DNA from 4 places in the Paenibacillus sp. FSL R10-2736 genome. Region 2 is predicted to be linked to each of the others. Evidence: riboswitches for the same ligand, from Rfam matches in the RefSeq annotation. Region 2 holds a riboswitch; each other region holds the start of a gene.

Region 1 (4,645 bases), on a different contig from region 2:
GAGTTTCTGGCGACGATGAGCCATGAAATCCGTACACCGCTGAACGGAATTATCGGCATCAATCAGCTGCTGGCCGAAGAGATCAGCAAACCCGAGCATCTGGAGCTACTGAAGCTGCAGAGTACCAGCAGCCAGGCATTGCTCCGTGTAATGAGTGATGTTCTTGATATCTCCCGCCTGGAAGCAGATGGTCTCGTGTTGAACCAGGAGCCGTTTCAGCTGACTGTGCTGCTGCAGGAGTGTATGGAGCTGTTCGAAGTTATCACCAGAGACAAGCAATTGTCGTTTGTGCTGTCGGTAGAAGAGGGGCTTCCCGGCAAGTTCGTGGGAGACATTGCGCGGATCCGTCAGATCCTGGTTAATTTAATCGGCAATGCGGTGAAATTCACTCCTTCGGGAGCGGTTACAGTTACTGTAGAGTCCTGCGGCCTGAAGGGAGCGTCTCAGACGCTGCAATTCAAAGTGCATGATACGGGCATTGGTATTCCGCCGGATAAGCTGCAGCTGCTGTTCCAATCCTTTTCCCAGGTGGATGCTTCCCACACGCGTAAATATCCGGGTACCGGTCTGGGTCTGGCCATTTGCAAGAAGCTGGTGGAGCTTATGCAGGGAGAAATATGGGCGGAACCGGCGCCGGGCGGCGGGACCCAGTTCTTTTTCAGAATTGTACTACAGTCGCTGGATTCATCGCCGGAGCTGATTTACAACCAAGAAAATGAAGACAGCGGAGTGCCTGCGGCAACCAAAGCTGTATAATGTAGGGTTTGCCAAGGAGAGAACTTTAATTATATAATTTTAAAGTAACTTATCTTTTATCACGACAGTCCTATGGACAGAAAGGAACTCTCTTTGAGCAAACCGAAAAAGAACAATGTCGCGCTTCCCCAGATGAGCAAGCAGGAGAAACGCCGGGCAGAGCAGGAGCAGCAGAAGCAGAAAACGAGAATTCTGATCGTGAGTACAGTGGCGTTAGTCGTTATTATTTTTGTAGGATTATTCATGCTGGCCTCGAGGGACGGCTCAACCACAGGATCTGCTGCCGCTCCCGTTGACTTCAATTACAGTGAAATGGCACGGCTGGGCAAAGAAGACGCACCCGTCAAAATCGTTGAATTCGGCGATTACAAATGTCCGGCTTGCGCCCAGTTCACCGGGGTGATTAAACCGCAAATCGTTCAGGAGTATGTCAATCAGGATAAAGCAGCCTTTTACTTCGTCAACCTGGCCTTTATCGGTACGGATTCGAGAACAGCCTCACTTGCGGCACTCTCCGTGTACCATCAGAATCAAGAGGCTTTCTGGAAATTCTTCGATGCCATCTATGCTAACCAGGGTGAAGAAAAGGTAGAGTGGGCAACACCGGACTTCCTGGTAAGTCTGGCACAGCAATTAGAATTGCCCATTGACTTCGACCTGCTGCGTAAGGATATTGAAGACAAGACCTACGAAAGCGAACTGGAGAGAGATATCCAGCTTGGCACTGACACCGGCGTAACCAACACGCCATCACTGTTTGTCAATGGAGTCAAGGTGAAGGAACCTTTTAATATGGAGGAGATTGATGCTCAAATCCAGGTAGCTGCGGAAGCTGTGGCTGCACAATGAATAAATTCTCTGCATTCTGCCGCCGGAATTGTCTCTACTTGGCCTGGTTCGTCTCGGTTGTTGCTGTAGCAGGCAGTCTGTATCTCAGTGAAGTGCTGAAATATGAGCCCTGCAAGCTATGCTGGTTTCAGAGGATATTTATGTATCCGCAGCTGATTTTGCTCGGAATCGCCACTTACCGGGGGGATAAGCGCATTATCCCTTATGTCCTTCCCTTAAGTTTGATTGGCGGAAGCATTTCGATCTATCATTACGCAGAGCAGAAAATTCCGGCACTCAGCAAGGTGCTTCCATGTACAATCGGTGTGCCGTGCAACACGGATTATCTGAATTATTTCGGATTCATCACCATCCCGCTGCTGGCACTCATTGCGTTCGCATTAATCACAATTCTGCTATGGACAGGGCGTAAAGAGGATGCAGGTGAGTAAGAAGCCGTCAGGCAGAATGAAGAGTAACTATTTCCCTTAAATTGAGTGTAAATTATTAAGCAGAAATGCTGTAAAATCACGCGATAAAGGGATAATGAAAGAGAATGAAAGATCAAGACATACCGGATCATGGATTTGGTTGTTTTGGTTGTTTTTCATTCTTTTTTCATTTGTTTCAACGCTTTACGGAAGAGGCATTGTAGATTATTATTAGTCCTTGTGAGAAGTTGAATATGCGCTGAATTTTCCGGAAGGAAAAACGGGGGAACCAAACTTGGCCGAGTGCCAACGGGGTGAATCGGAAGCGGGTCAGCAGACTCGAAAACCGTAGGGCTACCACAGCCCGAATCCGCCAGCTAACCTCGTAAGCAATAGTGGGATAATGACCATGCACTCAAGGCATGCGGATCATTTCCGTATGCTTATTTTTGTGCCTGCATTTATGAAATCCACTTATGAAAACAGCGCGCGGTACTGCCGTTTCAACTTAACAAAGAGAGGAACTGTTACTACAATGGTAAGCAAGGTAAAACGACTATTGATCGGGCGTCCGATGAAGTCGAACGAACTCGATCATGAAAAGTTATCCAAGGTGAAAGCACTGGCTGTCCTGTCTTCTGATGCGCTCTCGTCTGTAGCCTACGGAACAGAACAAATCCTAATCGTACTTGTGGCCGCAGGTTTCACAGCTATCTGGTACTCATTGCCAATTGCATTAGCCGTATTGGGCCTGCTGGCCATCTTAATCCTGTCTTATCGGCAGACCATTTTTGCTTATCCGCAGGGCGGGGGCGCCTACATTGTTGCCAAAACCAATCTAGGGGTTCATACCGGATTGCTTGCCGGTGGCTCTTTGCTGGTCGATTATATTCTAACGGTGGCGGTAAGCGCCTCGGCGGGAACGGATGCAATTACATCAGCGTTCCCGGGTCTTCATAATCATAGTGTACTCATAGCGGTTACTGTCATTCTGCTCTTAACGATTGTCAATCTGCGGGGTGTTACTGAATCAGCTTCCTTCATAGCCATTCCGGTATATCTGTTCGTCGTATCCATCTTTGTACTGATTATCGCGGGAGTCTTCAAATATGCAACCGGCGGTGCTCATGCCCAGGTTCCTGAGATTGGCTCGGCGGTATCAAACGTTAGTATGTTCCTTCTGCTCAAGGCCTTCAGCTCCGGCTGTTCGGCACTGACCGGGGTAGAAGCGGTCTCCAATGCGATCCCTAACTTCAAAGCACCGGCTGAGAAAAATGCGGCTAAAACGCTGATGCTGATGGGTCTGATTCTCGGAGCTATGTTCACAGGGATTACGCTTTTGGCTTATTGGTACGGTATCATGCCGGATGAGAAAGCAACGGTTGTGTCGCAGATTACCGAGTCTACCTTTGGCCGCGGCGGTTTGTACTTCTTCATCCAAGGCATCACTGCAGTAATCTTGTTCCTGGCGGCGAATACAGCGTATTCGGCCTTCCCGCTGCTGGCTTTCATGTTCGCCAAGGACAAATATTTACCCCATGCCTTCATGGTGCGCGGAGACCGGCTGGGATTCTCCAACGGCATTATTTTCCTCGGCGTAATGTCGGCTGTGCTTGTAGCTGCTTTTCACGGAAATACCGAAGGGTTGATTCCATTATACGCCGTTGGGGTATTCATTCCGTTTACCCTTTCACAGCTTGGCATGATGGTCCAGTGGTACAGAACCAAGCCTAAGGGCTGGCAGAGCAAATTCGCTGTGAATACAGTAGGCATGCTCACAACCTTAACCATTACGCTCATCTTCATTATTACTAAATTCTCGAGTGTATGGATGGCCTTCATCTTCCTGCCGCTTGTAATCATCGTGTTCCACCGGATTCACCGCCATTATATGAATATTGCCGATCAGCTGCGCATTTGTCCGGCTACGGATAAACCTTGTATTAAAGGAAGCACAGTGGTTGTACCTGTTGCCGGTGTCACCCGCGCGGTACTGCATTCGATCAGCTATGCGAAGTCATTGACTGAGAATGTAGTGGCTGTATATGTCGGATTCGATGAAGAAGAGATTCACAAAATGGAACAGAAGTGGGAAGAGTGGAACCCTGGGGTGCGCCTGATTGTACTCCGCTCGCGTTACCGCAGCATCATCCGCCCGCTGGTGAAATTCATCGATACGGTGGAGTGGAAAACCGCTTCTACAGACCATATTACTGTACTCATTCCGCAATTTGTTACGAAGCATTGGTGGCAGGCGATTCTGCATAATCAGACCAGCTTGTTCATCCGTTCTTATCTGATGAATCAGAAGGATATCGTTATAGCAACTGTACCGTATCATTTGCACAAATAGACATACCCTTTATATGTAAAACGGCTGTTTCCGCAGGTTGCGGGGACAGCCGTTTTTTGTTAAGCGCAGGGTGAGTGTACATGGAACCAGATAATTTAGTTGACAGAGAGAATGAGAATCAATATCATCAGTTTATGTGAGGCGAAGGCAGCAGTAACCTTTGACCAATAATGAATGTACTTACAGGAGGGGTAGTTAATGTTTTCGTTCAACCTACAAAGATCAGGAAGCATGAAGCTGGCTATGGCCGGACTCATGACCACAACGTTGTTACTAT
Region 2 (4,645 bases):
CGCGGACTGTTCTTTTTTCCCGGGATGAAGCGTTATGGGCTGCCTGTCCTGCTGTTCAGTCTCGTTGAATGGGCGCTGGCACTTCTGCCGCTCTATTGGCTGCTGCCGAAGATGTACCGTCTGCTTCTGAACGGCATTCTCGATTATCCGCTGCTGCTGACGCTCGTGCCTTATGTGCTGGGCTGGCTCATCTACCTCTTCCTTATCCGCAAGCTGCTGCTGTATATGCAGTTCGGTTATACTGCAGGCACGGGCATGTTCACTTCGCTGCTGATCTGTCTGAAAGTCCTTTTGCACTCCATCGGGATATCCGTCATTATAGGCGCAGGAAGTCTGGTGACGCTGTTCCTCTGCGGCGCTGCAGCGCTCTTCTGTCCCGGTCTCCCGGCCCTGCTCCTGCGCCAGGCAGCCCCGCTGCCATCCACTCTGTTCAAAATGTGGGGCATAGCCGCGCAGTATCATCTCTGGTCCAGTAAATCATTCCCACAATAATCGGCCGCCAAAACGGCATACTAAAAGAGTCATCGCCCCTCTGGTGAGGTGCATGACTCTTTTTTGTTTACAGCTGCGATAAGTGCATTTGCAAAACTGTAAATCCTCTGGTACAATGATGCCTGTACTACTAGTAACAAATTTGTAATCTTTCAAATGGAATTAAGCAGCTATGTAACCGAAGCCTTTAATCTTATGTCGATATGTCACTATTCTGGTGCACAAAACGCCGAATTCCCTGCACCGGGGAGTGGGGGAACCATATTTTGGGTGAATTGATCTCGCTTTAGAGGGATCATAGGGGAACCTTCTACCGAATCCTTAAGCTAACCTCGCAGGCCTTGGAAGGAGTACATCTTTTGAGAAGTCAGAACTTTAAGAAGAAATGCACCGCAGCAGCGCTGGGTCTTGTGATGGTATTCACACTTGGAGCAGGCAGCGCTTTCGCAGATTCCAAAATGGATACTGTGATCTCAAAAACCATTGGAACGTCATATAAAACCGGGGGCACCAGCACCAGCGGCTTTGATTGTTCCGGATTCACCAAATACGTATTCAAGAGTATCGGCCTTACCTTGCCGCGCACCTCTAAGGCACAGTTCAGCGTTGGAACAGCCGTATCCAAGAGTAATTTGCGTTCCGGTGATTTGGTATTCTTCAATACCCTGGGCAACGGAGTTTCCCATGTCGGTATTTATGTCGGCAATGGCAAATTCGCACAATCCTCCACTTCGCGTGGTGTAACCATCAGTTCGATGAGTCAGGCATACTGGGCCAACCGCTACGTTGGCGCTAAAAGAGTGATGAGCACAACAGCCTACCAAGCTGTCGCTTACGATTGAACCCTTGAACATTTCCTCGAATATTCGTACCTCTAACAACTAAATGTAACTTATACGAGCCCGGTTTTGATTATTGCCGTAATCATTTCCGGGTTTTTCCTTTTCCTTATTCTACCTTTTACACTCATCTGCAGGCCCTGAAACACCTTTTTATCCCAAATCCAAAGAAAAATTCATCAATAGCTCACCTGCTGCGTAAATATGAGTCTTTCTATGCAGCTATAACTCTAAAAAACGCAAAAAAAATGCATTAATATGTTATAAGTGATTGCCAAGCGCCCTAGTCTTTGCTACAATTATCGCAGTGAGCTTTTAGTAACATTTTTGTAATTATTGAATCGCTTTTAACAAAGGTTTTGTCATGTATTGAATAACAGCTAATCCTAATCAACAGTCGTGCCGAGTTCCCTAAAGATTTAGGGAAACGGGGGAACCAACTTTGGGTGAATTGACCTCCTATTCTAAGAGGGGTCATAGGGGACCTTCAACCGAACCCTTAAGCTAACCTCGTAGGCATTTGGAAGGGGTATTTACTTTTGAAGAAGAAGCTAGCAGCCGCAGTACTAAGCTTTTCCATCATCTTCACCATTGGAGCAGGAAGCGCTTTCGCGGATTCCAAAATGGATAAAGTTATCGACAAAGCCATCGGGACCAAATACGTATCCGGCGGTGTATCCACGAACGGTTTTGATTGCTCCGGATTTACAATGTATGTTTTTGATAAGATCGGCATTAACCTGCCTCACCAATCCGGTTCCCAATATCAGATGGGCACTGCTGTATCCCGCGATGAGATGAGACCGGGCGATCTTGTATTCTTCAATACAAGCGGCAAAGGCATTTCCCATGTCGGTATTTATGTTGGTGACGGTGAGTTCGCACATGCTTCTTCCTCGCGTGGTGTAACCATCAGTTCGCTGAGTGACAGCTACTACGTCAACCGCTACGTTGGCGCCAAACGGATTATGAGTACAGATGCTTACAAGACTGTGGCTGCGGATTCCGAAGACAATGACGATGTGCAATAATTTGTCCTAATATAAGCGCTTTTCCAGGATTTTTGCCGAAATCTTGGAGGAGGGCTTATTTTTTTGTCTATAAAATTACTTACCCCGCTCTATATTTGTAAAACACCAATTTCGCTCTTTCATAAAATATTTTTTGGCGTTTGTCAAGTTCCGGTCTTTCTGCAAGGTTTTTGCGTCGAATCCGGCTCGTTTTGTATATAATATTTATAGAATGAAGTAATGTCCCCTTGAAAGGAGGCCTCTGCTTATGATAAGTTCCCCGGTAACTTTTTATGTTGTTCCTATGGAGTCGCGGCATGCTGCTGAGATCTGTGAGTGGAACTACAGGCCCCCGTATAATATTTACGGCTGGATGCCCTGGGAGCAGATGCAGGCGCTCGGTGTTGAATTCGGTGATCCGCAGCTGCGCAGTGAGCAATACGTTTCTGTTGTGAATGGACAGGGAATCCTGTGCGGCTTCGCCCAGCTGTTCCCTATGGAGGGTGTAGTCCGGCTTGGAATCGGCATGCGGCCCGATCTGTGCGGTCATGGCATGGGACATCTCTTCATGAAGGCCATCGTTCAGGCGGCGCTGCAGCGTTATCCGGAACGGGAGATCGATTTGGAGGTACTGACCTGGAATCAGCGGGCCATCCGTGCTTACCAGAAATGCGGATTTACCATAACGGATACTTATGAACGCAGAACCCCAACTGGCGATAAACCATTTTATTGTATGGTCTATGAGAAATAGCATTCCACTTCTGTATGTTTGCAAATTTTCCAGGAGTTTCGTTCATTTTTTTGACACAAATACTATGATAACGCTTCACCATCCGGTATAATGAAGGAAGCAGCTTACATGGAGGGACGGATGCAGATGCAGAAATGGATCATGAGCGGTTTGTTTTTTGCCGCCTGTGCCTTTGCCGTGGTCTTAATGTTTACCCTGCCCGGCAAAGCCGAGGTGGCTGAAGAGAACAAACCTACAATGCCTGAGGTTGTGCTGGACGCTACCAGCGCGGAGGCCCTGGTGAAAGCCAACTGCATCACCTGCCACGGGGATCAGCTTCAGGGCGGTGTAGGGCCGAACCTGCAGCAGGAGGGCGCACAGCATGACGCGGCACAGATTTACAGCATTGTGACCAAAGGCCGCGGGCAGATGCCTTCCTTCAAAGACAAACTAGCCCCTGAGGAAATTGCGAATGTCGCGTTATGGCTGGCTGAGAAGAAATAATAACATGCCCAAAGCAAAATGCCCGCTGCAAAGGATACCCTGGTATCCCTGCACGGGCATTTTTATGGATTAAGCGGTACTGTCGTTTCCATAAGGATCCTGTCCTCTAACGGTTTTTCTCAAAAGCCTCGTTGATTTCATTGGCCTGGCGTATATCCAGTTTCTCCACGTCTGCAGGCAGACGCAGGATAACGGTCTTGTAATCAATGGTGATATGCGGGTGATGGTCGAACGCTTCCGAGATCGCAGCAACATCATCCACAAAAGCAATTCCCTTCATATATTCATTGAACATATATTTGCGCACCATAATATCCTCTTCCAGTTTCCAGCCTTCCAGCTTGCCGATCTGCTCCCGCAGTTCTTCCTCTGTAAATGGCAATTTGTTTCCTCCCTTGCTTAATTAGCTGTATCACAGCAGTCCTGTCTTTCAAATAAAACATCCCTCAGCTTCTTAAAGTCCAAGGGATGTGCCGGTTCAAAGATTTTTTTCGATTTAATGTATTCTTAAATCCCGGCGAATAGTACTTCTCATCCCAATTTTAACATGGGCTGATGCCTGGGACAAACTCTGCTCCGCAGCTGCCTCCGGGCTACACCAGAACGACCGACGCCAAATCCTCGTCGCCGAGCAGAATATTGATGCGGTGCGTTTCTTTATCGTACATTACAACCCCGCTTCCGACCTTAATCACCGGCTCATTGCCCAGTGCGTAGAACAGATCCTCCGCAAGCGCCTCCCAGACCTCCAGCTTCGACTCCTCCGGCAGGTTCTCCCACTCCTCAGGCTCCATTTCGAAAAAAATATACCCGTCGGAAATCCGTCCGACTGCGCCTGTCAGTTCAACCAGAATTTCACTGTAATCTCTGCCATGCTTAACTCCCACGTCAATCACTCCGTTTTCTTCGCTGATGAATAATAACTTACCTTATCCATTATAGCCGAAAAAATCACTTCACAAAAAAGGGAATGCTGTCGATAAATAAGAATATACGTGATTTGGTTACGTGCAGAGTGTCCTCCCGCGGTTCAAGGATGATAAACGCGGTATAGTCGGATCACTTCT
Region 3 (4,645 bases), on a different contig from region 2:
GCCTGCGCCGGGAATCTCGCGCGTATCTTCGGCGAGGTTCCCGGCGCGAAGGCGCTGGCCTGGAGCCGGCTGGCGGTGACAGCGCCGGGCTTCACTGACACCCGGCTGAGCCTCCGCAGCCGGGACGTGGCGGCACTCCGGGTCTATGTGGATGGCAGGCTTGCCGCCATCCAGCCCGGGGGGAGTGCCGGGCTTGAATGTGTGCTGCCGCTGGGCTTCGGCAGCCATGATCTGCTGGTCGAGGCCGTCTGCTGCGGCCCGGACTGGGGCTTCCGGCTGGAAGCGGCGGACGCAGGGGGAGAAGCGGAAGCGGACACCGTGAACCTGGTCTTGCCGCATCCTGTGGAAGGGCAGGCAGGACCCTGGCTGTATCTGGGGACCTTCCTTGCATCGGCTGCACCGGAGGCTGCGGCGGCTGCTGTGATGGATACTCCCTTTGGGGAAGGGGCGGAGAGCTGCTTTTGGCGGGTAGACCGCCCCGGCGGAGCGGTCAGGCCGTATCTGGAGAGCACGCTGTACGGACGCTGGAATTATCCGCTGGGCGTGACGTTATACGGGCTGCTGTGCACAGGGATTGTGCTGGATGATTCCCATTACACCGCTTATTCCAGAGGCCATATTGAGCAGTGCACACGGCTTCATGAATATGCACTCTGGGACACGGGCCGTTACGGCGCTCCGGGAATTAATCAGCAGCTGGCGCTAATCGACTCCCTGGATGATTGCGGCTCATTCGGTGCGGCGATGCTGGCAGCGCACAGCGTGCAGCCGCTGCCTGGAGCAGCCGGGGCGGCAGAATATATTGCCCGTTACATTCACGGGACACAGTCCCGTGACGAGGCGGGTGCGCTTTACCGCACCCGGGGCACGACCGACTTCATGCAGGGAACGATGTGGTGTGATGATTTGTATATGAGCACCCCTTTTCTGGTCCGGTACTATCAGCTAACCGGCAATGCTGAATATCTGGATGACGCAGTGGCCCAGTTTCTGCATTACCGCGCGCGGCTGTTCCAGCCGGAGCTTGGCATTATGCACCATGTCTATGACTATAAATTCGGCAAGCCGAACGGTGTGCATTGGGGCAGAGGCAACGGCTGGGTGCTGTTCTCACTGACCGAGCTGCTGGAGATTCTGCCGGAGCAGCACCCGCAGCAGCCGGAGCTGCTGGATTATTTCCGGGAGCTGTGTGAAGGGTATCTGCGGCTACAGGATGCAGCAGGGTTATGGCATCAAGTTCTGACGGATGCCGAATCCTATGCGGAGGCATCCTGCTCTTCAATGTTCGTGTATGCATTCGCTAGAGGGGCGCGCAGAGGCTGGCTGCTCAAGCCGCACCCCTACGCCGCTGCAGCAATACGCGGCTGGCACGCCCTTGCCGAATACTGCATCGACAAGCAGGGGAATGTCTACGGCGTCTGCCGGGGATCAGGCTACTCCTTCAATAAGCTCTATTACAAGGAGCAGCTCACCTGGCAGCTCAACGATACTCACGGAATTGGCATAGTACTGCTGGCCGGTATTGAAGCGCTGGAGCTTACGCGGGAGCTGGAAGCACAGAAACGATAAAGAAATTATACTGTATTGATAATATTTGCCGGCCGGGGCTGTCTAGTAAGCAGATTCACTGCTTACTAGACAGCCTCTTTGCTATGTAACAGCACTGCTCCAGAGAAACGGAGCAAGAAGGAGTAAATCATCGGCCGCTTAAGAACGAAAGCAAAGAATACGCCTTCATTCATGCAGGGACGGCATTTTTGGCTTCTTTTGTCAACCGCAGCGTTTTACATTAAATGGCTGCAGGCGTAAGATTCAAATCAACAACCGAATGAAATTTAACTGTTCTCAAATGGCTGAATTCCAGTAATGGGAACGGGGGAACCAACGGTGATTACGGCTTTTGCTCAGATAGCGGCCGCTCACCTGGGGTGAATCCTTGCTGCATGCTGTAACGGTGCTCCGGCAAGGTAGGGCAATCTCGCTGCCCGAATCCGTCAGCTAACCCCGTAAGCCTCGAAGAGAGAGGATGAGCGCCATGATCGATTAACCGACCACGGAGAGCCCTGCTGCTGCTGTGGTCTTTTTGCTGTGCAGGCAGTGGGGGAAGACGGTCTGAATCAAGAATAACAATTCATATAACAACGTAAAAAGTATCTTTATAATGTGATCTGAACTGCCTAAGGAGGTGATCGTTATCTTAACTATATTTATCGTGTGCTTCTGGGTCGGACTGCTCCTACTCCTAAGCGGCGGACTTCACGGGCATGGCCTGGCGGGTCATCTGCATGCGGGGGGCGGTGACGCCGGGGGTCCGGGCTTTGTGCCTATACTCCCGCTGATGGTGTTTGTCACAGTCTGGGGCGGCTCTGGTTATGTGCTTATCCGCTTCAGCGGAATGAGCGTGCTTGCAGTAGTGCTGATCTGTACCATGATTGCCTTGCTGACAGGGTGTCTGATGTATGCAGTGCTGGCCCGGGTGATGACCCGGTATGACAGCAGCATGAATGAATTGGATTATGAGCAGGCAGGGCAGCTTGGATACATCAGTGTGCCTGCAGCGGATGGGACAGCCGGGGAAATGAAATATGTGCTGCACGGAACGATGCGCTCCATTGGAGTGAGGGCAGCAAGCGGCCAGCAGCTTGTGAGGGGCGACAGGGTGATTATTTTGAAGGTGGATAAGGGAATGGCGGAAGTAACCCTCTTCGAGAGGGAATTCGGAGAATTATAAATGACGGGGAGTGTCGGACCAAATGGTTATTCTTTATTTAATCTCGGGCATTGTTGTTGTTATTCTGCTGGCTTTGTTCAGTATCGTGACCGCTTATAAAAAAGTCCCGCCCAATCAGGCGATGATTGTATACGGTCTCGGCGGTAAAAGAGTGGTGCAGGGCGGCGGTACGTTCGTCATCCCCGGCTTCCAGAACAATAAGACCATCTCGATGATGCTGATGAGCTTCGATGTCATTCCGGCGCAGGCGATGTTCTCCCGGCAGGGCATCAAGCTCAACCTGGAGGCGGTCGCCCAGATAAAAATCAAAAGCGATCCCACCGCTATTCTGACGGCCAGTGAGCAGTTCATCGACCGGCCGGAAGAAGACCGCGAGACGATTATCCTGCATTCGGTGGAGGGCCACCTGCGCGGCTTGATCGGGCAATTGACGGTGGAATCCATCCTCAAGACGCCTGATGAAATCAACAGCAAGATGAGGGAGACCTGCTCGGAGGACCTCGACAAGATGGGGCTTGAGGTCGTCAGCTTCACCATCAAGAAAATTACGGATGACAAAGGGTATATCGACAATATGGGGGTTCCGGAAATTGAGCGCATCCGCCGCGATGCCAGCATTGCCAAGGCGGAAGCGGAACGCGACATTCAGATCAAGCAGGCCGAGGCGGAGAAGGAATCCTCCATTGCCAAAGCCAATGCGCATCAGGCCACCATTGAAGCGGGAACCGCCGCCCGCGCGAAGGAATCCCTGTTTGAGAAGGAACTGAACATCAAGCAGGCGGATTTCAAGCTGGAGACAGAAGTGAAGAAGGCACAGGCGGATCTTGCGTATGAATTGCAGCAGAACAAAATTAAGCAATCGCTCGTTACCGAACAGGTCAAAATCACGCAGATGGAAGCGGAGGCCAACCGCACAGTCCGGGAAATTGAAGTCGAGCTGAGACAGCGGGAGCTGGAGGCAACGGTGATCAAGCCTGCCCAGGCGGAGAACCAGGCTACGGTCATGAGAGCGGAAGCCGCCAAGCAGCGGCAGATTCTTGAGGCGGAAGCCGAGGCAGCGACAACGACCAAGCGCGGACTGGCCACGGCGGAAGCTGAGCTGGCGAAAGGGAGAGCGAATGCGGAGATTGTCCAGCTGGCCGGAGCGGCGGAAGCGGGAGCCCTGGAGAAGAAAGCCGAAGCGTACAAACAGTTCACACAAGCTGCGCTTACCGTGGAATTCCTGAAAATACTGCCGGAGCTGGCTGAGAAAATTGCTTCCCCGCTCGCCAAGGTGGATAAGATTACAGTGATTTCCCAGGATGGAGCTACCTCAGGCGTGAACAAAATTACCGGTGATATCGCCAAAATAATGGCCCAGGTTCCTGAGTTGACCCAGACGCTTACCGGTATGAATGTGACCGAAGCGCTCAGCGGACTGCTTGGCCGGGATAAAGAGCAGTAATTCATATACAGCAGCAATAAAGCCGCCGTTCTTTCGTTAATGGAGAATTGCGGATTTATTGCTTTTTTGTGTGCCGGTTTTTCTCACTGGTCACAGACGTGAAGCTGGATTTGTAGTAAACTGGAAGGAATGTACTGTCTGCTCGCAATTATTCTACAGAAAAGAATGTGATATATTTATGCAGCTTCAGGCTCGACTGCCGGCCAAAAAATGGCTGGAGAAGTACCTTTCCGGGGAAGGGATGGATTACCGGCAAATTGTAGCTTTATTTATTCCGATCCTGATTGACCAGGCTTTCATCATCGGGCTTAATCTGGTAAACACTGCGATGATCAGCTCATCCGGCATGGCGGCGGTCAGTGCGGTGAATATGGTAGATTCACTGAATATATTCCTGATCAACGTATTCGTTGCCATTGCTACCGGCGGGACAGTGGTCGTTGCGCAGTACAAAGGCAGCGGCAACGACC
Region 4 (4,645 bases), on a different contig from region 2:
TTCCGGGCCAGCTGATCTTTCTGCCAATCTTCGTGATGTTTGCGAAGTCCGGGCTGCTGAACACGTATGTATCACTCATCGTGCCCTTCATTGCCAGCGGTACAGCCATCTTCATGCTGCGGCAGACCTTCATGCAGGTGCCGGATTCCCAGTTGGAGGCAGCCCGTCTGGATAATGCCAGTGAGTTCAAAATCATCTACACGATCATGATGCCTGCCGCTGTGCCCACCTTGTCCACACTCGCGCTGCTGACGTTCATCGGGACGTGGAACAGTTACTTTTTCCCGCTCGTATGGACCACAACGGATGCTGTCCGGACCTTGCCGCTTGGAATTCAGAAGCTTCAGGATGTGGAGGGGCTCAGCCCGCAGATCGTGATGGCCGGGAATATGATGCTGATCGTGCCGATTCTGCTCGTCTTCCTGATTGCACGCAAGCAAATTATCAAAGCGTTCACCTACATGGGAGTGAAGTAGCGGGAGTAAACCTGCGGCCTTGCATGTTGAATACCAAATACAGCAGTTCATGGAGGAGAAACGAATAATGAAGGTATGGGGAAAAAGAGTAACTCCGCTGCTCGCCACTGTTGCACTGACCGCCGTTCTTGCAGGCTGTGCCACCACCGAAGCTGAATCCAGTGTAGCGGCCTATGAGAAAGGTGATTCCGTCCTCGAGCTGAATTTCTGGACTTCTGCCGTGGAGGATGTGAACCAGAATCTGGTGGACCAGTTCAACGAGACCAAGGGAGCCGAGCTGAATATCCATGTGAATGCTGAATATCAGGGGGATTACTGGGAAATGCAGCAGAAGATCAACGCTGCAGCCATAGCGGGTACGCTGCCGAATGTTTTTATTGATGAAGTGGCGATGACTAAGGGCTTTGCCGACAGTGACATTATTGCCAATCTCGAACCGTTCATGGAAACGGACAAGTTCGACACCTCGGATTTCAAAATCGGCGACCTCGGCAACCTGTATCTGGGCGAGGATCTGTATGCCTTTCCCCATATGCGGAGTGTTCCCGTGATGTATGTAAACAAGACGCTCGCCGCTAAAGAAGGGCTGGATCCGAACGGACCGGCGACCTTTGCCGAACTGGAGGCCTATCTGCAGACCGCATATGATGCTACCGGCCAGCCGCCGATGTACCTGTTCAACTATGACTTCTGGGTGATGGAGGCGCTGCTGCATTCGTACTCGGATACCAATGTGGTCAATGAGGATGAGACGAAATCCAACATCAACAGCGAAGGCGCAGTGAAGCTGATCACCTTCATTGAAGATCTGGAATCCAAGGGTCTGATCAAAGTACTTGGGGTCACGGATAAGGATGCCTACTATGCCTCCATTGCCAATCCGGGCACTGCGCTGATCTTCTCCAGTGTCGGCGGCTACAAAACGTTCGCCGGCATGGCCGCAGAGAGTGGAATTGATCTCGGCGTATCCATGATTCCTGCCGGAGAAGACGGCAAACGGGGCGTCCCGGTCGGCGGATCGAATACGTATCTGGCGAATACGGGAACGGATAATGAGAAGGCAGCCGCTTTCGAATTCATGAAATGGCTGTCGGATACCGAGCAGGCGGCGTATGCTTCTGCCAATACCGGATATCTTCCGACCCGTCTTACTTCCCTGGACACAGACTTGATGAAAGAGACCATAGCTGCTTTCCCTGGCTACAAGGTCGCTTCCGAAGAGCTGGAATTCAGCAAAATGCGACCGATGACCGGTACGTACCATGAGATTGAAGATCTGATGGGCACACGCATCAACGATATCTGGCTGGAGAACCTGCCAATACAGGAAAGCCTGGACACCCTCGCTAAAGAGGTGGATGACATCCTGAACCGCTGATTATAGATGATGTTTAAAGCAAGCAGAGCAGTGAGTCTCCGGTAACGGGAGAATCGCTGCTCTGCTTTTTGGGCTCACTGCGGCTGGTTTCTGCGCGTGTTGGGCAAATTCACCTAAGCTATTCATTCATAGACGAATATGGGCTATACTGAAGTTTCTGTTAATCTATATCCGCAAAAATATATGTAATCGCTGAGTTCCGTAATGGAAGCGGGGAAACCAAGTTTTCTGGGGTGAATCTCGAGGAATCGAGTAGGGCTACTCTTCAAGCCCGAATCCGGCAGCTAACTCCGTAAGCGACATGAGAGGATGCACAGGTAATGCCGTATATTGACGTCAATGGAACTACCCTCTATTACGAGGTGTCGGGCAGTGGTCTGCCCATTGTTTTTATTCATGATTATTCGACTTCACATCATCTGTTCGAGCCTCAGGCGGAGTATTTCAGCAAGCGGGCGAAAGTGATCTTGTTTGACCTAAGAGGGAATGGGCAATCCGGTAAAATGGATGTGGAGATCAGCCGGATTGTAGACACGCAGTGTGAAGATCTGAAGGGATTATTGGATGGACTGTCCGTAGAACGGGCCGTCATCGTAGCTTGTTCCAGCGGTGCTGTGCTTGCCCAGAAATTCGCCTATCTGAATCCTGAACGGGTAATTAATCTGGTGTTGGTGGACAATTACATCCTAGGAGATTGTACGTCTAAAGGCAGCAAAGTGCTGGAGCTCTTTCAAATCTGCGCATGGGCCGCCCATTATCTTCCGGCTGAAATGTTCATCCGTTCTTTGCGCATTACATATAACAAATGGCTGTCTGCGTATCATATTCTGAGAAGAGAGCTTGTCCATGAACGGACAACAGAATTGATTAAACAGCGTCTGGCACTAAGACATACGGACAGCTACGGGTTTGCACTAAGGCTGCAGGTTCCCGTTCTTTGTGTATCAGGCAATCAGAATGAGCGGGTTCTGGAGCAGGTGAGACAAACAGCGGCCAAATATCCGCTCGCCACGCTGGCAATACTGGAAGATGCCATGTATCCCAGCCATTTATGTCAGCCGCAGCACTTCAACCGGCTACTGCTTGATTACCTGAAAGACCAGCAATGCTTCCAGCGGAAAATTTATTAACGGCACCTGTAGAAAATCTTTGACAAGTATAACAGGTACCGTTATAATAAATTCAACAGGTACCGTTACATTGATTGACAGGTACCGTAAATATATCCCTGGGAGGATTCATAATGAATATGAATGCTGAATTGTACGACAAGCTCGCCAAGCTGCAATGGCTGTTGCAGAGACAGCATCTGAAGAACCACGCCGCTGTTGGCCCTATGGCAGATACGTCACGGGGACAAGGCAGGATCATGGCGTTTCTCCGGATGAAGGACGGAATCAGCACGAAGGATTTATCCTATATGCTGGACATTCGTGTATCCTCGCTCAATGAATTGCTGGCCAAACTGGAGAAGGCCGAATATATCACCCGTCAGCCTTCCGAGACAGATAAACGCATCATGCTGATTTATCTGACGGCGAAAGGGCGGGAGGAAGAGGGCCAGGAGGTTGAGGGCGGCAGCATATTTTCAGTCCTGTCTCCAGAAGAACAGGCAGCCTTCGGTGAATACCTGGTCCGCGTCATTACAGCCTTAGAAGAAGAACTAGGAACAGATGCAGACCGTGATGTAATGGCTATGTGGATGGAGGCCGCTAAGGAGCGCATAGGATCAGAGGAATTCGACAAGCTGATGGCTATGCGCGGACAAATGAGCAGTATGTGGGGAAATATGGATGACGGACGCTTTAGCGGAAGATTCCCCGGATTTGGCCGGGAAGGTCAAGGCGGCGGCATGAACGGCTTCGGCTGGCCTTCCAGAGATGGTAGAGACGGCTCGAAGGACAACTCCAGTGATTCGGATGACAAGTAAGTAAAGCATTTCCTATTAGCAGCAGCGGCGCTGTCTTTCCCGAAGAACTGAAGGCAAAGGCAGCGCAATAAAGATTTTACCAAATACAGTCTGAAACTGACGATTAGTCAACACCCGCTCACGAGACCCGTATTGTCATTTGTTACGGGTTTGTTTGGTGCGGCGCAAAGTTCGTAATCAATTTATAGTTAGAATTCTAACTAATGTAGAGACTAACATACACGAAGAAAGTGGTGAATCGCATGGATACAGAAAACCTCCATTACTTTGAGAAAGCACCGGTTGCAAAAGCCGTAGCGCACTTCGCAATACCCATGATGCTTGGAACGTCAATGAGTGTCATCTATTCCATTTTAAACGCCTTTTTCATAGGCACCCTTAATAATACTGCCATGTTAACTGCACTTGCCTTAACCTTACCGTTATTCGCGGTCATTATGGCGCTGGGTAACCTGATTGGAGTCGGCAGCAGTGCCTTCATTTCCCGTCTGTTGGGAGAGAAAAATACGGCTGATGTTAAGCATGTGTCTGCATTCGCCTTTTACAGCAGCCTGGTTCTCGGTCTTATCGCGATGGCCGTCGGCCTGCCGCTCATTAATTCTATCGTACATGGCCTGGGGGCAACGCCTGACTCCTTCGGATTTACCAAGGACTACGTTACCATTATGCTTATTGGCTCACCCTTCGTCGTATTGTTCTTCACACTGGAGAATATTGTGCGCTCGGAGGGAGCCGCGATAACATCTATGATTGGTATGCTGCTTAGTGTGGCCGTGAATATAATTCTCGATGCGCTGGTCATCTTCGTCTTCCACTGGGATGTAATCGGTGTTGCGTCTGCCACGGTCATTTCTAACATAG

The links. Region 2 has a riboswitch for cyclic di-AMP ahead of NSQ73_RS30700 (C40 family peptidase). Riboswitches for the same ligand answer to the same signal wherever they lie in the genome.
Region 1: another riboswitch for cyclic di-AMP. It lies ahead of NSQ73_RS13580 (APC family permease); the one in region 2 lies ahead of NSQ73_RS30700 (C40 family peptidase).
Region 3: another riboswitch for cyclic di-AMP. It lies ahead of NSQ73_RS23560 (hypothetical protein); the one in region 2 lies ahead of NSQ73_RS30700 (C40 family peptidase).
Region 4: another riboswitch for cyclic di-AMP. It lies ahead of NSQ73_RS15060 (alpha/beta fold hydrolase); the one in region 2 lies ahead of NSQ73_RS30700 (C40 family peptidase).

The regions. Positions count from the first base shown of each region.
Region 1 is NZ_JBBOBN010000001.1:3,138,885-3,143,529, forward strand. Features, by position in the region: gene NSQ73_RS13565 (sensor histidine kinase) at 1-756, shown strand, start outside; gene NSQ73_RS13570 (DsbA family protein) at 850-1,605, shown strand; gene NSQ73_RS13575 (disulfide oxidoreductase) at 1,602-2,036, shown strand; cyclic di-AMP (ydaO/yuaA leader) riboswitch at 2,263-2,422, shown strand; gene NSQ73_RS13580 (APC family permease) at 2,551-4,368, shown strand; gene NSQ73_RS13585 (ABC transporter substrate-binding protein) at 4,567-4,645, shown strand, end outside.
Region 2 is NZ_JBBOBN010000002.1:577,415-582,059, reverse strand. Features, by position in the region: gene NSQ73_RS30710 (hypothetical protein) at 1-492, shown strand, start outside; cyclic di-AMP (ydaO/yuaA leader) riboswitch at 710-848, shown strand; gene NSQ73_RS30705 (C40 family peptidase) at 906-1,334, shown strand; cyclic di-AMP (ydaO/yuaA leader) riboswitch at 1,722-1,865, shown strand; gene NSQ73_RS30700 (C40 family peptidase) at 1,871-2,362, shown strand; gene NSQ73_RS30695 (GNAT family N-acetyltransferase) at 2,610-3,095, shown strand; gene NSQ73_RS30690 (c-type cytochrome) at 3,222-3,578, shown strand; gene NSQ73_RS30685 (4a-hydroxytetrahydrobiopterin dehydratase) at 3,685-3,960, opposite strand; gene NSQ73_RS30680 (hypothetical protein) at 4,172-4,465, opposite strand.
Region 3 is NZ_JBBOBN010000001.1:5,503,274-5,507,918, reverse strand. Features, by position in the region: gene NSQ73_RS23565 (glycoside hydrolase family 88/105 protein) at 1-1,569, shown strand, start outside; cyclic di-AMP (ydaO/yuaA leader) riboswitch at 1,842-2,028, shown strand; gene NSQ73_RS23560 (hypothetical protein) at 2,186-2,731, shown strand; gene NSQ73_RS23555 (flotillin family protein) at 2,754-4,175, shown strand; gene NSQ73_RS23550 (MATE family efflux transporter) at 4,354-4,645, shown strand, end outside.
Region 4 is NZ_JBBOBN010000001.1:3,488,880-3,493,524, reverse strand. Features, by position in the region: gene NSQ73_RS15070 (carbohydrate ABC transporter permease) at 1-476, shown strand, start outside; gene NSQ73_RS15065 (ABC transporter substrate-binding protein) at 544-1,854, shown strand; cyclic di-AMP (ydaO/yuaA leader) riboswitch at 2,035-2,167, shown strand; gene NSQ73_RS15060 (alpha/beta fold hydrolase) at 2,175-2,984, shown strand; gene NSQ73_RS15055 (MarR family winged helix-turn-helix transcriptional regulator) at 3,098-3,784, shown strand; gene NSQ73_RS15050 (MATE family efflux transporter) at 4,027-4,645, shown strand, end outside.